3 regions of the Lacimicrobium alkaliphilum genome follow, and region 3 is predicted to be linked to each of the others. Evidence: predicted binding sites of a transcription regulator. Region 3 holds the regulator's gene; each other region holds the start of a gene.
What was found. The regulator FNR, encoded in region 3, switches genes on or off when oxygen is low (the NO sensors DNR and NnrR bind a similar motif). The targets are predictions, from matches to a motif close to TTGATCTAGATCAA.
Positions count from the first base shown of each region.

Region 1: a site for FNR is predicted at 3,514-3,527, ahead of AT746_RS03550 (GbsR/MarR family transcriptional regulator). Genes of this name have one in related genera too.
Region 2: a site for FNR is predicted at 1,956-1,969, ahead of clpB (ATP-dependent chaperone ClpB). Genes of this name have one in related genera too.

Region 1 covers NZ_CP013650.1:748,117-753,862, reverse strand. Annotated here, with positions in the region: gene AT746_RS03570 (PLP-dependent aminotransferase family protein) at 1-926, opposite strand, end outside; gene AT746_RS03565 (pyridoxamine 5'-phosphate oxidase family protein) at 1,027-1,671, shown strand; gene AT746_RS03560 (nucleoside-binding protein) at 1,777-2,568, shown strand; gene AT746_RS03555 (substrate-binding periplasmic protein) at 2,590-3,345, shown strand; gene AT746_RS03550 (GbsR/MarR family transcriptional regulator) at 3,574-4,140, shown strand; partial or broken gene AT746_RS03545 (cytochrome ubiquinol oxidase subunit I) at 4,140-5,506, shown strand; gene cydB (cytochrome d ubiquinol oxidase subunit II) at 5,506-5,746, shown strand, end outside.
Region 2 covers NZ_CP013650.1:2,952,747-2,958,492, reverse strand. Annotated here, with positions in the region: gene rluD (23S rRNA pseudouridine(1911/1915/1917) synthase RluD) at 204-1,172, shown strand; gene pgeF (peptidoglycan editing factor PgeF) at 1,159-1,890, shown strand; gene clpB (ATP-dependent chaperone ClpB) at 2,053-4,623, shown strand; gene pssA (CDP-diacylglycerol--serine O-phosphatidyltransferase) at 4,756-5,580, shown strand.
Region 3 covers NZ_CP013650.1:2,122,789-2,128,534, forward strand. Annotated here, with positions in the region: gene AT746_RS09670 (heavy metal translocating P-type ATPase) at 1-1,327, shown strand, start outside; gene ccoS (cbb3-type cytochrome oxidase assembly protein CcoS) at 1,324-1,503, shown strand; gene AT746_RS09680 (sulfite exporter TauE/SafE family protein) at 1,493-2,179, shown strand; gene fnr (fumarate/nitrate reduction transcriptional regulator Fnr) at 2,264-2,995, shown strand; gene uspE (universal stress protein UspE) at 3,116-4,048, shown strand; gene AT746_RS09695 (DUF4112 domain-containing protein) at 4,060-4,401, shown strand; gene ttcA (tRNA 2-thiocytidine(32) synthetase TtcA) at 4,496-5,407, shown strand; gene AT746_RS09705 (DUF2987 domain-containing protein) at 5,423-5,746, opposite strand, start outside.

The DNA of each region.
Region 1 (5,746 bases), 1.4 Mb from region 3:
GTCCCCTGCTGCCGATCCAGTTGCATCAGTGGCACATGGCTGCGGCCCTGATAAATAAACTCATTGTCATAATCATCTTCAACCAGCCACAGTGAATGGCCGGCCGCCAGGCACTGTTGTTGCCAGCTCAGCCATTGGGCCCGCCTCTGGGGGCTCATCACCATACCCAGAGGGTACTGACGATTGGGGGTCAGAATAACCATACCACTGCAAGCGTCTGTTTGCGGCAGTTGTGCCCCCTGTTCATCTATGCTCAGGGGCAGCGGTGGACGGTGCAACATAGACAGCAAACCCTGCATGGGCCGGTAACAGGGATTTTCCAGCCAGATATTGCCTGCAGTGGTACACAAGGCCTGACTCAGAATCGTTAAGGCGTCACGGTTACCGGCGGTAATCACTATCTGCTGCGGGTAGCAATCCAGGCCCCTGAGCTGGCGCAGATACTCTACTACCTGTTGTCTTAGTACCGGTAAACCGCTGGTATAGCTGCCATTTAACAAATCCGCATCAGGTTTGAGCCAGCCGCGTTTCATACAATTGGCCCACTGCCGATGGGGAAACCGACTGACATCGGCGCCAGAGTCAAAACTATCAATGCTGCTTTGCTGTGAAGAGGCTGTTGCAGGCTGAACCAGATGGGCAGCAAGGCATTGTGGCTGCGAAACAGGGGAATTCTGAGCAACAAACAGGCCTTTTCTGGCTTTACTGATCACAAACCCCTCGGCAATCAACTGATTGTATGCGTTCAATGTGCTGGTTCTGGACACACCAAGGCTTTGCGCCAACTCACGGGATGAGGGCAGTTTATCGCCTGCTTTCAGCCGCCCATGGTCGATTAAGTGACGCAACTGTAATTCAATCTGACGATAACGGGGCTGGGAAGCATCAGGTTCAAGGCTCAGGCTAAGACTGGCGGCTGCACTCATCTGGTATCTTAAAAAATTACAAATCTGGATATTTTTATTATAACCAGTTCAGGTAGATTGCCCAGAACGCCATATCATTTAATCATCAGGAAGCACAGCCATGAGTCATAGTTCAGACGCACCCTCAGCAAAAACACAGGTCAAACGGGGCAGAAAAAGAGCCTGTTACGAGCCACAGCGGGTCAGGCAGATTATTGATGCCAGTTTGCTTTGCCATGTCAGTCAGAGTATCCATGGTCAGCCTGTTGTCACCCCGACCTGTCACTGGCGCGATGGCGACAGACTCTACTGGCATGGCCATGCTAAAGCCCGCAATGTCAGTGATGGCAGAGCGGTATGTATCAATATCTGTCAGCTAAATGGCCTGGTGCTGGCCCGTTCGGCATTCCATCATTCGGTAAACTATCAGTCTGTCACACTGTTCGGCACTCCTGAACTGGTGAGCGATCGGGAAGAAAAGCTATACCAGCTTGAGCGCTTTGTGGATAAAGTCTCACCGGGACGCTGGTCACAATTACGGCCGGTTACTGAGCAGGAGCTGATGCTGACTGCCATCGCCTGGGTCCCGATCAGTGAGGCCTCAGTTAAAATGCGCGACGAGCCGCCCATAGATGATGAAGCCGATTATAACTGGCCTGTCTGGGCCGGAGTGCTGCCTTTGGAGCGAACCTGGGGCAAGGCGCAGGCGGACCCGAGGCTGAGGGGTAGCGAATGGATTGAACCCGTTGCTCCCGATTCACGCTAACCCGTAAAAAAGCACCCATCGAACAGAAACATAAAAAGCAGACATCCGGCAAAACCCTTCTATAGTTAAAATCTATACTCAGAAATAAACGCCGGGAGTGAGGCTGTGCGATGTTTATCTGCCCTATTGTTTTTTGTGTTACTTATTCTTAGTCACTCCCTTGCAGCCGCAGACTGGAGTATTACCGAAATTCAGTATCAGAAAGGCAAGCTGGATGCGCCCGGATTTGCCGGGGGCGGCGACGCCGACACCAATATCATCACCTTCCAGCACGCCAGCGGCTGGGCGTATGGCGACAACTTCTTCTTTATGGATCATCTGGACGACGATAATGCTGACGGCTTTAATGATCAGGACTGGTATGGCGAGTGGTACAGCAATTTTAGCCTTGGCAAAATAACCAAGAAGTCGGTGGGAGCCGGTCCGGTTAAAGATATTGGCCTGTTAATGGGTTTTAACTGGGCAGCCGATGCCAAGGTCACCAAGTACCTACCCGGTATACGTCTGTCCTGGGATCTGCCCGGATTTGCTTTTTTTAATTCTGACTTAACTGCCTATATTGATGACAGTGCAGGCATCGTACAGGGAGGCGCTCCGGCCGAGAGCAATAGCTGGATGCTGGATCTCAACTGGGCTTACCCCTTTTCAATCGGTGAACAGGACTTTTCCATCGAAGGGCATATGGAATATATCGCCTCCCGGGACAATGAGTTTGGCGCTGAGGTATCCCACTGGATTCTGGCCCAGCCGCAAATAAGATGGGATATGGGCAAAGCCCTGTTTGATGTCAAAGGACGGCTGTTCGCTGGTGTTGAACTACAATACTGGCAAAACAAACTTGGCGATGCCGGTACCGATGAAAAAGCTATACAGCTGTTAGTTGTGGCCCGACTTTAACAATATACAGGAGTACACAGCATGTCGCTCTGTAACAAACTTCTGCCCATAATCGTCTTAGTTATTGGCCTTGGCTGTTTACCAAAAAGCCTGGCTGATGATTTTGTGGTCGGTGTCGAAAATCTGCACTATTACCCTCACTTCAGCGATAAAGGTGGCGAATATGAAGGTTTTGCCCGCGCCGTTCTGGATGCCTTTGCCAAAGAATATAAGCATAAGTTCAGCTATGAAGCACGCCCCGTTGCCCGGCTGCATGATGAATTTCTCAACCGTGGAAAGTTTGATTTTAAATACCCCGATAACCGTTATTGGCAGGCCGATATCAAACAGGGCAAAAATGTTATCTATAGTGAGCCAGTGGTGGCCTATATCGACGGGGTGATGGTGCTACCGGCTAAAAAGGGCAAGGGTGAAGAGCATCTTAAAACCCTCGGCACTATCCGCGGTTTTACACCCTGGACTTATATGCAGCAAATCGAAGCAGGAACCATACGCGTCCAGGAAAGCTCTGATTTTGAACGTCTGCTGAAAATGGCTATAAACAGCCGTATTGATGGCGCCTACCTAAATATTGATGTGGCCAGGTATCAGCTTCAGACCACTATTGAGGATAAAAATGCGCTGGTTTTCGATGACAGCCTGCCCTTTACCAAAGACAACTATCACCTTTCTACCCTCAAACATGGCGAGGTTATTCAACAATTTAACCGTTTCCTGAGCGAAAACCGTGATCTGATCGACAAGCTGAAACAGGATTATGGCCTGGCCGTCGATTAATACCAGTTGTTATAGCACCAAACTACGGACCTTTACCCATCTCTCGCAGAAGCGCTGGGAGTGATTACACCAATTCCAGTGTCTCTGCGATGAGAATCTCTTTCGTGTGGTTCCTGGTACAGAGCCATGCCGAAGTGCGACTAAAAACCCCTGCTCCGATAAAATTCCTTGCGCTGGATCAAATAATATTTATAATTTCAGAAATTACTGAAACTTTTGAATATCACTATGACACTCTCTCCCTCCCTCTCTTCTTTTGTTATGCACTTCGGTGAAATGGGCAGTCGCTGGGGCTTTAACCGTACCGTGGGACAGATGTATGCGCTGCTGGTAGTTAGCGAGCAGCCCTTAAGTGCCAATGATATTGCCGAATCCTTGTCCATTTCCCGTGGCAACGTGAGTATGGGCCTTAAGGAACTGCAATCCTGGCAACTGGTGAAGGTCAGCCATCAGCCTGGTGATCGCAAAGAGTATTTTAAGGCCCTGGGCAGCATCTGGGATATGGCTAAAAAAGTGATAGAAGAGCGACGTAAGCGGGAGATTGACCCAACCCTTTCGCTGCTGCGCACTATTTTACTCGACGGCACCGAGCAGAAGGATTCTGAACATGCCCGCCAGCGTTTGCAGGAGATTCATGATCTGCTGGAGTCATTAACTAAGTGGAGCAATGAACTGCAACGCCTCAGCCCGGATAATCTCAATACCCTGCTCAAACTCAGCTCCGGGGTCGGCAAAGTGCTGGATATGAAAGATAAATTTATCACCAGGGATGCTGGTTCAGAAGGAGAGCGCTGATGGAAGACGTACTATTACTGTCAAGACTGCAATTTGCCACGACCATCAGTTTCCATATTTTGTTTCCCACTATCACTATTGCTCTGTGCTGGTTTCTGGCCTATTTCAAAATACGCTTCGATCTCTCCGGCGACCCGGTGTGGATGCGGGTGTATCGCTTCTGGGTCAAAATATTCGCGTTGAGCTTCGCACTGGGGGTCGTTTCCGGTATTACCATGTCATTTCAGTTTGGTACCAACTGGCCGGGCTATATGGAGAAAGTCGGTAATATCGCCGGGCCGCTGCTTGGCTACGAAGTGCTGACCGCCTTTTTTCTCGAAGCAACCTTTCTCGGCATTATGCTGTTCGGCCAGGGGCGGGTACCTAACTGGGTACACACTCTGGCCACACTGATGGTGGCTGTGGGTACCTCTCTTTCTGCCTTTTGGATCCTGGCGCTGAATTCCTGGATGCAGACTCCGGCCGGTTTCGAGATGCGCGATGGTGTGGCCCATGTTACTGACTGGTGGGCGGTGATCTTTAACCCCTCGTTTCCTTATCGCCTTGTGCATATGCTGCTGGCCTCTATGCTTACTGCGAGCTTTCTGGTGGCGGGGCTGTCAGCCTATCGCCTGCTACGAGGTGATAGCAAAAAAGCACCGCGGATTGCTCTGAAGTCAGCGCTTTATGCCGCGGCACTGGTGACCCCGTTACAGATTTTTGTCGGTGACCTGCATGGTCTCAATACCCTTGAGCATCAGCCACAAAAAGTCGCGGCCATGGAAGGGGTGTGGGAAACTGAGCGCGGCGCACCATTGTTACTCTTCGCCATTCCCGATGAAAACAGCCGCAGCAATCAATTTGAAATCGGCATTCCCAAGGGGGCCAGCCTGATTCTGACCCATGATCCAGAAGGGAAGATTCAGGGCCTGAATGACTTTGTCGGTGAACACCCGCCGGTTAAGCCCGTATTTTTGGCTTCAGGTTAATGGTCGGCATCGGGCTTCTGATGCTGACACTGGCCTGGCTGGGTAGCTGGCAGTTATGGCGGCATAACCGGCTCTCGCCGATACTGCTTAAGTCTGCCTTTGCCATGACCTTTTCCGGCTGGGTTGCCACCCTGGCTGGCTGGTATGTAACCGAAATTGGCCGCCAGCCCTGGCTTGTCAGTGGCGTACTCAGGACCGCCGATGCCGTGACAGATGTGGCCCCGGACAATGTGCTGCTGACCTTTTGTTTATATCTGAGCCTCTATGCAGTGTTGTTGGTGGTGTATATCCGCACCTTGTTGCGTCTGGCCCGTAAGGCCACCGAGGTGGAAGAGATTAGTAGCTATCAGACGGATAAGAAAACTCACAACGCACCACTGGCACAAGGAGAACGCTGATGTTTGCCGATCAAACTCTGCCTTATATTTTTGTCGGCCTGATGGGACTGGCGGTATTGCTGTACGTCATCCTGGATGGCTATGATCTGGGTGTGGGGATTCTGCTGCCCCTTAACAATGAGTCCCACAGCGACAAAATGATCGCCTCTATTGGCCCGTTCTGGGACGCCAATGAGACCTGGCTGGTATTAGCCGTTGGTGTGCTCTTTATCGCCTTCCCGGCTGCACATTCTCTGGTGC
Region 2 (5,746 bases), 830 kb from region 3:
TTGATGCGATGTTATCGGTTGTATTGAGTTCGCCAGCATAGACAGCAATTCGTCTTAAAAGTGCCAGTGTTTATCAATATTCTACCTGAGTGTGGGTAGCGATGCACTAATACCCGTTACCTAAAAAGGCATCAGACCTGATTGTCACTGACAAGCCGAAAGATGATATGATAGCGGCCTTTTTTATACCCCTGAGTCTTTTGATGCAACAAACCATAGAATTACAAGCAGTCGTTCCCGACAACCTGATTGGCAAAAGACTGGATCAGGTGCTTGCTGAGGTGTTCCCCGACTATTCGCGCTCCAGAATCAAAGAATGGATACTTGCGGGCTGCGTGCGAGTGAACGACGTCGTGGTGGATAAACCCAGAGAGAAGTTACTGGGTGGTGAAGCTGTGCATATTCAGGCGCAATTGCAGGAGCAACAGCAGCACCAGGCTGAAGATATTGAACTGGATATCCAGTTTGAGGATGAGCATATTCTGGTGATTAATAAGCCCGCCAATCTGGTAGTGCACCCCGGGGCAGGTAATCAACACGGCACATTACTCAATGCGTTGCTGAATCATGTTCCGGATATTGGTGCCGTACCAAGAGCCGGAATAGTCCACCGTCTGGACAAAGACACCACCGGGCTGATGGTGGTGGCCAAAACCGTACCGGCACAAACCCATCTGGTAACACAATTGCAGGCCCGGGAAATCAGTCGCGAATATGAGGCTGTGGTTAATGGTACTATGGTTGCCGGAGGCATCATTGATGAGCCTATAGGCCGGCATGATACCAAGCGCACCAGTATGGCGGTAAGAGCCATGGGCAAACCCGCGGTTACCCATTACCGGGTTAAGCAGAAATTTCGTGCCCACACCCATCTGCGTCTGAAACTCGAAACCGGACGCACCCATCAGATTAGGGTGCATATGGCGCATTTGCATCATCCTATTGTGGGGGATCCTTTGTATGGTGGTCGCCCCAGGCCCCCAAAATCGGCCAGCGAAACATTGCGTCAGTTTTTGCGTGATTTCAGACGCCAGGCATTGCATGCAGCGCAGCTGGAACTGGCTCATCCGGTCACCGGTGAATGGCTGAGCTGGCAGGCGCCGTTGCCACAAGACATGCAATCCTTGTTGGCGATATTGGCAAAAGATACCCGGGAACATGAACAGGATTGATCCGCTGCCGCTTATCACTCCACAGTGGCCTGCACCTGCGAATGTTAAAGCCTACAGCACCACCCGCAGTGGTGGAGTCAGTCAGGGGCCATACACCAGTTTTAACCTCGGCTTACATGTAGGTGATGATGCTGAATCGGTATTGCAAAATCGCAGCCTTTTACCCCACGCTGAACAGATCGTCTGGCTGAATCAGGTACATGGCGCCAGGGTGATAGAGCTGGATAAAAATAGTGGCCAGGATCAGCAGGCCGACGCCAGTGTTACCACCCACAAGCAGGTAGCCTGTGCCGTTATGACCGCAGATTGTTTACCACTGCTGCTGTGTCATAAACAGGCCAAAGCCGTTGCTGCGGTACATTGTGGCTGGCGCGGGCTGGCGGCAGGCGTTATCGCTAACACTCTGGACACATTACCCGATATCCCAGCAAATTATCTGGCCTGGTTAGGTCCGGCAATTGGTCCGCAGGCTTTTGAAGTCGGGCAAGAAGTATTGGAGCATTTCCCCTCTCAGCAGGGCGCTTTTAACCGGGGCAAACAAGCGGGCAAGTATCTGGCTAATATTTACGCGCTGGCATCCGGTCAACTTCAACAGCTGGGTGTCAAAGATATTTACAGCGGGAATTATTGTACTTTTAGTCAGGCCGACCACTTCTTCTCTTACCGCCGGGACGGCCAGACCGGCAGAATGGCCAGTGTTATTTGCATAGCAAATTAGCTGTTCACAACCTGATTTAACCATTTGGTGCTCCATGTGGCAGTTTAAAACAATCAGGCTGTTTTTTGATCCTGCGCAAGTTTTAATCACCTCCCAAACTTGATTCATGTGACGTCTGTACCCATAAATAAAGCAACTTAGCTTTTTATACAGGTACAAATCATGCGTTTAGATAAAATGACCAGCAAGTTCCAGCTTGCCATATCCGACGCCCAGTCTCTTGCGCTGGGCAGGGACCATCAATATATCGAGCCGGCTCACCTGATGATGGCACTGCTGAATCAGGAAGGGGGCTCGGTTAAGCCGTTGATGGAGCAGACCGGTGTTAACAGTAACTCTCTTCGCTCCGCCTTATCAGAGCTGATCGAGCGTTTGCCGCAGGTGCAGGGCGTCGGCGGCGACGTGCAGTTGGGTAAAGATACTGCTGTATTGCTCAATCTTTGCGATAAAATCGCCCAGAAAAGAAAGGACGATTACATCACCTCAGAGATCTTTGTATTGGCGGCGATGCAGGACAAGGGCAAGCTTGGCGAAACGCTGCGTCAGCTTGGGCTCACTGAGCAAAAAGTTGAAAAGGCAATTGAAAAGCTTCGTGGCGGCCAGAAAGTGACCGATCCTAATGCCGAAGATGTACGCCAGGCATTGGAAAAATTTACCACCGATCTGACCGAGCGTGCAGAGCAGGGCAAGCTGGATCCGGTGATTGGCCGGGATGATGAGATTCGCCGTACCATTCAGGTATTGCAGCGTCGCACCAAGAACAACCCGGTGCTGATTGGTGAGCCCGGGGTGGGTAAAACCGCTATAGTTGAAGGGTTGGCCCAGCGCATTGTCAACGGTGAGGTGCCAGAGGGTTTAAAAGACAAAAAGGTTCTGAGCCTGGATATGGGCGCGCTGGTTGCGGGTGCTAAATACCGCGGTGAATTTGAAGAACGCCTCAAAGCGGTATTGAATGAACTGTCCAAAGAAGAGGGGCGGGTAATTCTGTTTATCGATGAATTACATACCATGGTGGGTGCCGGTAAGGGTGAAGGTGCCATGGATGCCGGCAATATGCTTAAACCAGCCTTGTCCCGTGGAGAGCTTCATTGTGTTGGTGCCACCACATTAGATGAATACCGCCAGTATATTGAAAAAGACGCCGCGCTGGAGCGAAGGTTCCAGAAGGTACTGGTGGATCAGCCGAATGTGGAGGATACCATCGCTATCCTGCGTGGTCTTAAAGAGCGCTATGAATTACACCATGCAGTAAATATCACTGACCCTGCGATAGTGGCGGCTGCCGCACTTTCTCATCGCTATATCAGTGACCGACAATTGCCGGACAAAGCCATCGACCTGATTGATGAAGCCGCTTCCAGTATTCGTCTGCAAATCGACTCCAAGCCGGAAGAAATGGATCGCCTGGAGCGCCGTATCATTCAGCTTAAACTCGAAGAGCAGGCTCTGAGCAAGGAAACCGACGACGCCAGTCATAAGCGTCTGGAGCTGATTGAGCAGGAAAGAGAACAACTGGAGCAGAAGTTCAAACAACTGGAAAAAATCTGGAATACCGAGAAATCTGCCATGCAGGGCACTCAGCATATTAAATCTGAGTTAGAGCAGGCCAAACTGGATCTGGAAATCGCCCGCCGTGCCAGTGATCTCAGTCGTATGTCTGAATTGCAATATGGACGTATTCCTGAGCTGGAACGGCGCTTAGAGCTGGCCGACGAAGCCCAGGGCCAGGAAACAACCCTGCTTAAAAATAAAGTTACCGAGACCGAAATTGCCGATGTGCTGTCGCGCTGGACCGGGATCCCGGTAGCGAAAATGCTTGAAGGTGAGCGGGATAAACTGCTGCGAATGGAGGACGCGCTGCATGACCGCGTCATAGGTCAGTCTGAGGCGGTGACCTCGGTTGCTAATGCTATACGTCGCTCCAGAGCCGGCCTTGCCGATCCTAACAGGCCAATTGGCTCCTTCCTGTTTTTAGGCCCCACAGGGGTGGGTAAAACGGAGCTGTGTAAGGCTCTGGCGGAATTTTTGTTCGACAGTGCCGATTCCATGGTGCGCATTGATATGTCCGAGTTTATGGAAAAACATTCGGTATCCCGTTTGGTTGGTGCGCCTCCGGGTTATGTGGGTTATGACGAAGGCGGTTATCTGACCGAGGCTGTCAGACGTAAGCCTTACTCTGTTATTCTTTTGGATGAAGTAGAAAAAGCCCATCCGGATGTGTTCAATATCTTATTGCAGGTTCTGGATGACGGACGATTGACCGATGGTCAGGGGCGTACGGTGGATTTTAAAAATACCGTCGTGATCATGACCTCTAACCTTGGTTCAGATGTGATTCAGGATAAGCATAAAGAAAGTCAGTACGAAGAGATGAAAGCGCTGGTGATGAACGTTGTGGTGCAACAGTTCAGACCGGAGTTTATCAACCGTATCGATGACACTGTGGTATTCCATCCGCTGGGCCATGAACAAATCAGGGAAATTGCCGAAATTCAGCTCGCTTCTCTGAAAGCCAGACTGGCAGAAAAGGGTTATCAGCTGGAACTGACTCAGAAGGCCCTGGATAAGCTCGCTGATGCCGGTTTTGATCCGGTGTACGGTGCCAGACCGCTGAAAAGGGCGATTCAGCATCAGCTTGAAAACCCACTGGCGCAAAAGCTACTGTCAGGAAATTTGCCACCGGATTCGGTAATAAAGGTGGATGCAGATGAAAACGGACTGGTATTTAGCTAAGCCGAAAAGTTGTTATGTAAAAAGCCGCATGCATGCGGCTTTCATTTTATGATTAATCTGCTTACTGAACAATTTGAGGGTAAGAAAATTCACTTTATGGTATCGTGCATGGCCTGTTTCTAGGAGGACTTAATGCCAGAAAGTAAACGTAAAGGTATTTACCTGTTACCTAATTTATTAACCACCGGTGGCCTGTTTTCAGGTTTCTATGCGGTGGTTTCTGCTATGAACGGCCATTTTGAGGCGGCCGCCATCGCCATCTTTGTGGCCATGTTATTCGATGGTCTGGACGGGCGGGTGGCCAGAATGACCAATACTCAGAGTGACTTTGGTGCCGAATATGACTCCATGGCCGATATGGTCTCATTTGGTATAGCGCCAGCTCTTATTGCCTACACCTGGGGCCTCACTGAGCTTGGTAAACTGGGCTGGCTGGCGGCATTTGTCTATGTAGCAGGCGCAGCATTAAGGCTGGCCAGATTCAATACTCAGGTTGGTACTGCCGATAAGCGTTACTTTCAGGGCTTAGCCAGTCCCGCCGCCGCCGCTCTGGTAGCAGGCCTGGTATGGGTTGGTGTCGAGTATGATATTTCCGGTGATGACTATGGATTCCTGGTGGCGTTACTGACCGCAGCGGCAGGCTTGCTGATGATCAGTAACTTTAAGTACAACTCATTTAAGGAAGTCAACTGGCACGGTAAAGTGCCCTTTGTGGCCTTGCTGGTGGTCATGCTGATTTTCGTGATTGTGGCCACCGCCCCCTCACTGGTGCTGTTTATTGCCTTTTTGCTGTACACCATCGCCGGTCCGGTCAACACCTTCAGAAGCGTTGATAAGGTCAAGCTTGAACATGTTTTAGGTGATACTGACGAAAGCAGTGACGCCGACTTTGATGCCGCTGAGGAAAAGTCAGAGCAAAAAGACACCGGAACTGACCCAAAAGCAGAAAAACACTAACCTTTGTGAGCCCCGTCTTATGCGGGGCGTTTTGTTTTACTAACACCCGCGTGCACTTCTCTCCCAATATTGTCATATTTTTTTACAATCCTTTGTTAGTTCCCCCAAAAAATCATCTAAGCATATGATTATTAATGACTATCTATAGTGGTTTGATTATTGCTTT
Region 3 (5,746 bases):
TAAAAGCTACGTGGATGAGTCCATGTTAACGGGAGAGTTTTCACCTGTGGTCAAACAAGCCGGGGATAAAGTCTATGGCGGCACCATTAATCAGCACAGCAGCCTGACACTGGAGGTGTCCCGGCCCCTTAAAGAAGCACTGGTGAATCAGATCCTGCGCTTGCAGGATCAGGCGCTGCTGAGTAAACCAGCCATTTCGCAGCTGGCCGACAAAGTAGCGCGCTATTTTGTGATGGCGGTGCTGTTAATAGCCGCCCTCACCTGGGGCTTCTGGACCTGGGTCGGAAATCCTGATGCATTCTGGATTACAGCCGCTGTGTTAGTGGCGACCTGTCCATGCGCTCTTGGGCTCGCTACCCCATCTGCCCTGACCTGTGCCATGGCCAGTCTGAACCGGCACGGATTATTGTTAAAGCGGGCGGATCTGCTTGAGACCATCACCAATATCAAGGTGCTGGCTTTTGATAAAACAGGCACCCTCACCCAGGGCCGTTTTAGTCTCAGTGCTGTGCACAATTTATCTGCTCACCCACAACAACATATTCTGTCTGTTGTCTGTGCAATAGAGCAACATTCTGAGCATCCTATCGCCCGGGCATTTGATGCCCCGACAACGGAACAGGTCAGTGATGTGGAAGTCAGGCCGGGATACGGCCTGTGCGCAACGGTTAACGGCACAGGCTACCGATTGGGGAGTGCCAGACTGATACGTAACAAGGTACCTGAAGATCTGCAGGGTTGTAATGTATTTCTGGAAAACGGAAACCAATTGCTGGCGGCCTTTACGGTGACAGACAGCCTCAGAGAGGATGCAACAGAGACGCTCAATCGGCTTAGTTCTTATGAGCGGGTTATTATCAGCGGTGATGCCGAAGAAAACGTACGCAGGATAGCCAATGAACTGACTATCGATGAGTATTATGCCCAGTGCTCTCCAGAGCAGAAGCTGCAGAAATTGCAGGCATTGCAGAAACAGGGTAAGTCGGTGATGATGATCGGAGACGGTATCAATGATACGCCGGTGATGGCTGCCGCCGATGTCTCCGTCGCCGTTGGTGGAGCCACAGATCTGGCTAAGAATGCAGCCGATATTATTCTGGTTACACCGAGTCTGGCCCTGCTGCCGGAGCTCTTTGCTATGGCCAGACTCACACGGCGCAAAATCATCCAGAATATGTGCTGGGCCTTAGGTTACAATATGGCGGTGTTGCCCCTGGCAGTGGCAGGCTATCTTACTCCCTGGATGGGGGTCATCGGCATGTCCCTGAGCTCGATACTGGTGGTAGCTAACTCTGTGCGATTATTAAATAAAGGGCCGCGTTCGTGAGCATTCTCTATATCCTGATCCCCATAGCTATCCTGCTGGTCACCCTGGCCGTGGTGGTATTTTTCTGGGCGGTTAAATCCGGCCAATTTGAAGATCTCGAACGTCACGGTACTAGCATTCTGTTTGATGAGGACAAACCAGAAGCCGATAAGGATAACAACCAAAATGAACGCTGAGTCGCTGTGGCTGGCGGCCTTGCTGATTGGCATGGCCGGCAGTGTTCATTGTGTGGCCATGTGTGGCGGTATCGTTGGTGCCCTGACCTTCTCCATTCCTGTACAAAAGTCTGCCCTGCCCTACATGTTGAGCTACCATGCCGGGCGAATCTTTAGTTACAGCATCGCCGGTGCAGTGACTGGCAGTTTGGGGGCGATATTCTCTCACCAGGTGAGTCATGGCCTGGTGGTACTGAATCTGTTCGGTGGCCTTTTTCTTATTGCGTTGGGACTCTATATCGGTGACTGGTGGAGGGGGCTGGCGATCCTTGAAAGGCTTGGTGGCAAAATCTGGAAACCGCTGGTGCCGCTGTCAAAAAAGTTTCTGCCTTTTAAGCATCCACTGGCAGCCCTGCCCTATGGCATTATCTGGGGCTGGCTACCCTGTGGCCTGGTGTATTCAACCTTATCCTGGAGCCTGGCCAGCGGCAGCGCATTCAACGGTGCGATGGTGATGGCCCTGTTCGGGCTGGGCACCCTGCCGGCGCTGATCAGTCTCGGCGTGGTCAGCCATAAGCTTAAGCCCTTACTGAGCCACAGGCTGACTAAAAAAATCATTGCCCTGTGCCTGCTGGGTTTTGGCCTGTATATGTTGTTGAACCAATTTGCGGGGCAAATTGAGACATACGTGCGATAAGACCTTAGTCTGCTGGTGAACAGTATCAAGTTAATGCTAAGCTGATACAGGAATAGTTTATTTATTGAGAGCTTTAGTCGCCTTATGAATCAGCATCGCGAATGTGCCATCAGTTGCCAGAATTGTAGTATCAGCCAGCTCTGTCTGCCGTTTACCCTGAACAGTAGTGAGCTGGACAAACTGGATAATATAATTCAGCGCAAACGGCCTTTTCAGAAAAATGACAAATTATTTCAGTCCGGTGATCCTCTGGGAAGTTTATTTGCGGTACGTTCAGGCTCGTTTAAGAGCTACGCCCTTGCCAGTGACGGAGAGGAACAGATAACGGCCTTCCATCTGCCCGGCGATATTATTGGTTTTGATTCAATCAACAACAAGGTTCACAAGACAGCCGCACAGGCATTGGAAACCTCAATGGTGTGTGAGATCCCGTTTCAGACTCTTGAGCAGTTGTCCGGCGATCTGCCACGACTGAGACAGCAGGTCATGCGAATGATGAGTAACGAAATTCAGTCGGATCAGGACATGTTGTTACTGCTGAACAAACGCACGGCCCATCAGCGACTGGCCTATTTCCTGACACAACTGGCAAATCGCTACCATCAGCGTGGATTCTCTGCCACTCAGTTCAGGCTCAGTATGACCCGGGCTGAGATTGGTAACTATCTGGGACTGACAGTAGAAACCATCAGTCGACTGCTTACCCGCTTTCAGAAGCTGGGTATGATCCAGGTGGATGGTAAGTTTATTACGCTGTTAAAGCCGGAATTACTTAAAGAAGCATTAGAAAGTCCGGTATTAGCTGGTAAAGATTAGCAGGCAGGGTTACTAAACCTTGATCTGAAACAAAAATGACTCCGTTTTTTACCTGATAGATTGGAAAAAAAGTTAGATTGTACATAGGCTTATAACATCTTTACTGAAAAGGGACAGAAGATGGTCAATTACAAGAAACTGTTGGTTGTTATCGATCCGACGACGGAAAAACAAAAAGCGCTGAATCGGGCCCTGTTAATCGCACAAAAGACCGGTGCCAGTATTACGGCCTTTCTGTCTATCTATGATTTTTCCTACGAAATGACCACCATGTTATCGGTTGATGAGCGTGAAACCATGCGCCAGGCCGTGGTGGATGACAGAACTGAATGGCTGACGGAACTGGTCAACGCTCAGGTAAAAGACAAGGATATCGCCATTGATGCCAAGGTGGTCTGGCATAACCGCCCTTATGAGAGCATCATCTATGAGGTGATCGACAACCATTATGATTTGGTTGTTAAGGGCACTCATGAGCATGGTGGCCTGAAATCGGTCATTTTCACGCCTACTGACTGGCATCTGATGCGTAAAGCACCTGTACCTGTATTGTTAGTTAAAGAACATGACTGGCCCGAACAAGGTAACATTCTTGCTGCGGTCAATGTGGGCACAGAGGATAAGGATCACCAGTCACTGAACCAGCAGGTGACCCATACAGCCCTGGCGTTTGCCCGAACCCTCAAGGGCCAGGTTAATCTGGTTAATTCCTACCCCGGTACGCCGGTAAATATTGCCGTAGAGATCCCTGAGTTTGATCCTTCCGATTTTAATGAATCGGTGAAAAAGCATCATATCGAGTCTATGCAGACATTTGCCAGCACCCACGGCGTGGCAGATGAACACTGTTTCGTCAAAGAAGGTCTGCCGGAAGACGTGATCCCTTCCATTGCCAAAAAGATCGATGCTGAGCTTGTGGTGCTTGGCACTGTTGGCCGTCATGGTATTTCTGCGGCGCTGATTGGCAACACTGCCGAGCATGTTATTGATGCACTGGATTGCGATGTATTGACCCTGAAACCGGAAGGCTTTATCAGTCCGATGCAAAAATAAGGGCTCTGTCATTGGCGCAGAAGGCATATCCTGCTGAGCTGAAAGCGGCGCAATACTGGGCCGAGCTGACAGACAGCAGGTTTTCAATTTTAGGTATTCGCTTCGGACTGGACTCGCTGGTTGGGCTGGTACCTTTTTTGGGTGATGCAATTATGCTATTGCCTGCACTGAGAATATTCTGGCTGGGCAGACAATTGGGCGTACCCTTTAGTATGCAGACACGTATGCTGTTCAATATTCTCCTCGATCTGCTTATAGGCTCAGTGCCTGTTATCGGTGATCTGTTCGACCTGCTGTTTAAGGCCAATCAGGCAAACTTCCGGTTGATAGAAAGCTGGTGGCAACAACAGTAGCACCAATCCGCATAGATAATTGCCCAGCAGCCGAATAGCTCCCTCAGGTTTATTTCGTTATAATCGCCGCCTGATTTTTACCGGGCAGATACTGATGGAATTATCCGGGCTGACAGCCAAACAAAAATACGGCTTTAACAAGCTGCAAAAGCGCCTGCGCAGGGGTGTGGGTAAGGCTATTGAAGATTTTAATATGATCGAAGATGGCGACCGCATTATGGTCTGCCTGTCAGGAGGCAAAGACAGTTACACGCTGCTTGATATTTTGTTGTATCTGCAACGCATTGCACCGGTCAAATTTGAGCTGATTGCGGTCAATCTGGATCAGAAACAGCCCGGTTTTCCTGCCCACGTACTGCCCGAATATCTGAGCCAGCTTGGCGTTAACTATAAGATAGTGACCGAAGATACCTACTCCATCGTCAAAGACAAGATCCCGGAAGGTAAAACCACCTGTTCGTTGTGCTCCAGACTGCGTCGCGGCATTTTATATCGTACGGCGACAGAGCTCAGGGCAACGAAGATTGCTCTTGGTCACCATCGTGACGATATGCTCGAAACCCTGCTGCTGAATATGTTTTATGGTGGCAAGCTCAAATCCATGCCGCCAAAACTGGTCAGTGATGATGGCAAACAAATGGTCATCCGGCCGTTGGCCTATTGTGCTGAAAAGGACATAGATCGTTATTCACAGCACATGCAGTTTCCTATCATCCCCTGTAATCTGTGTGGCTCACAGGAGAATCTGCAACGTAAAGTCATCAAGCAGATGTTACAGCAGTGGGATAAACAGTACCCCGGCAGGATTGAAAATATGGCCAGAGCACTGCAAAGCGTGACGCCTTCACACCTGGCAGATAACAGACTGTTTGATTTTGCGGGTCTGCAGACACAGGACAGCCCCTTTGCCGATGGCGATATTGCTTTTGATCAGCCTGAACCGATGGTGACGGATTCTTCAGCTTCTGATATGGCTCCCGCAGTGCAGGTGATTAATCTGAGTTAAGTCAGATTTCATCTGTTATTCAACCCAGGCCACAATACGCATGGGTTTGGCCGGCAACTGCAGTTCTGCCTCATTCTGTTGCTCCAACCATTGATTGCTCAGGCGCAACTGATTGTCGCTGATATCCGGCAGTGCTATCCCACCATCGATTTTAGCTTGTTGCGCCGGTTGCTGAGCAAAGTGAATGATCAGACCCCGCACCTCTGGCATCAGAAACGACATAAAGCCACCCATTTGGTCGAAGAATGCCATGTACTGACGCTGCAATGACTGCAATTCGTGCAACGGGTAATCAGATTTAAGATGTTCTGCTGTGGTTTCCAGTTGCACCGACATATC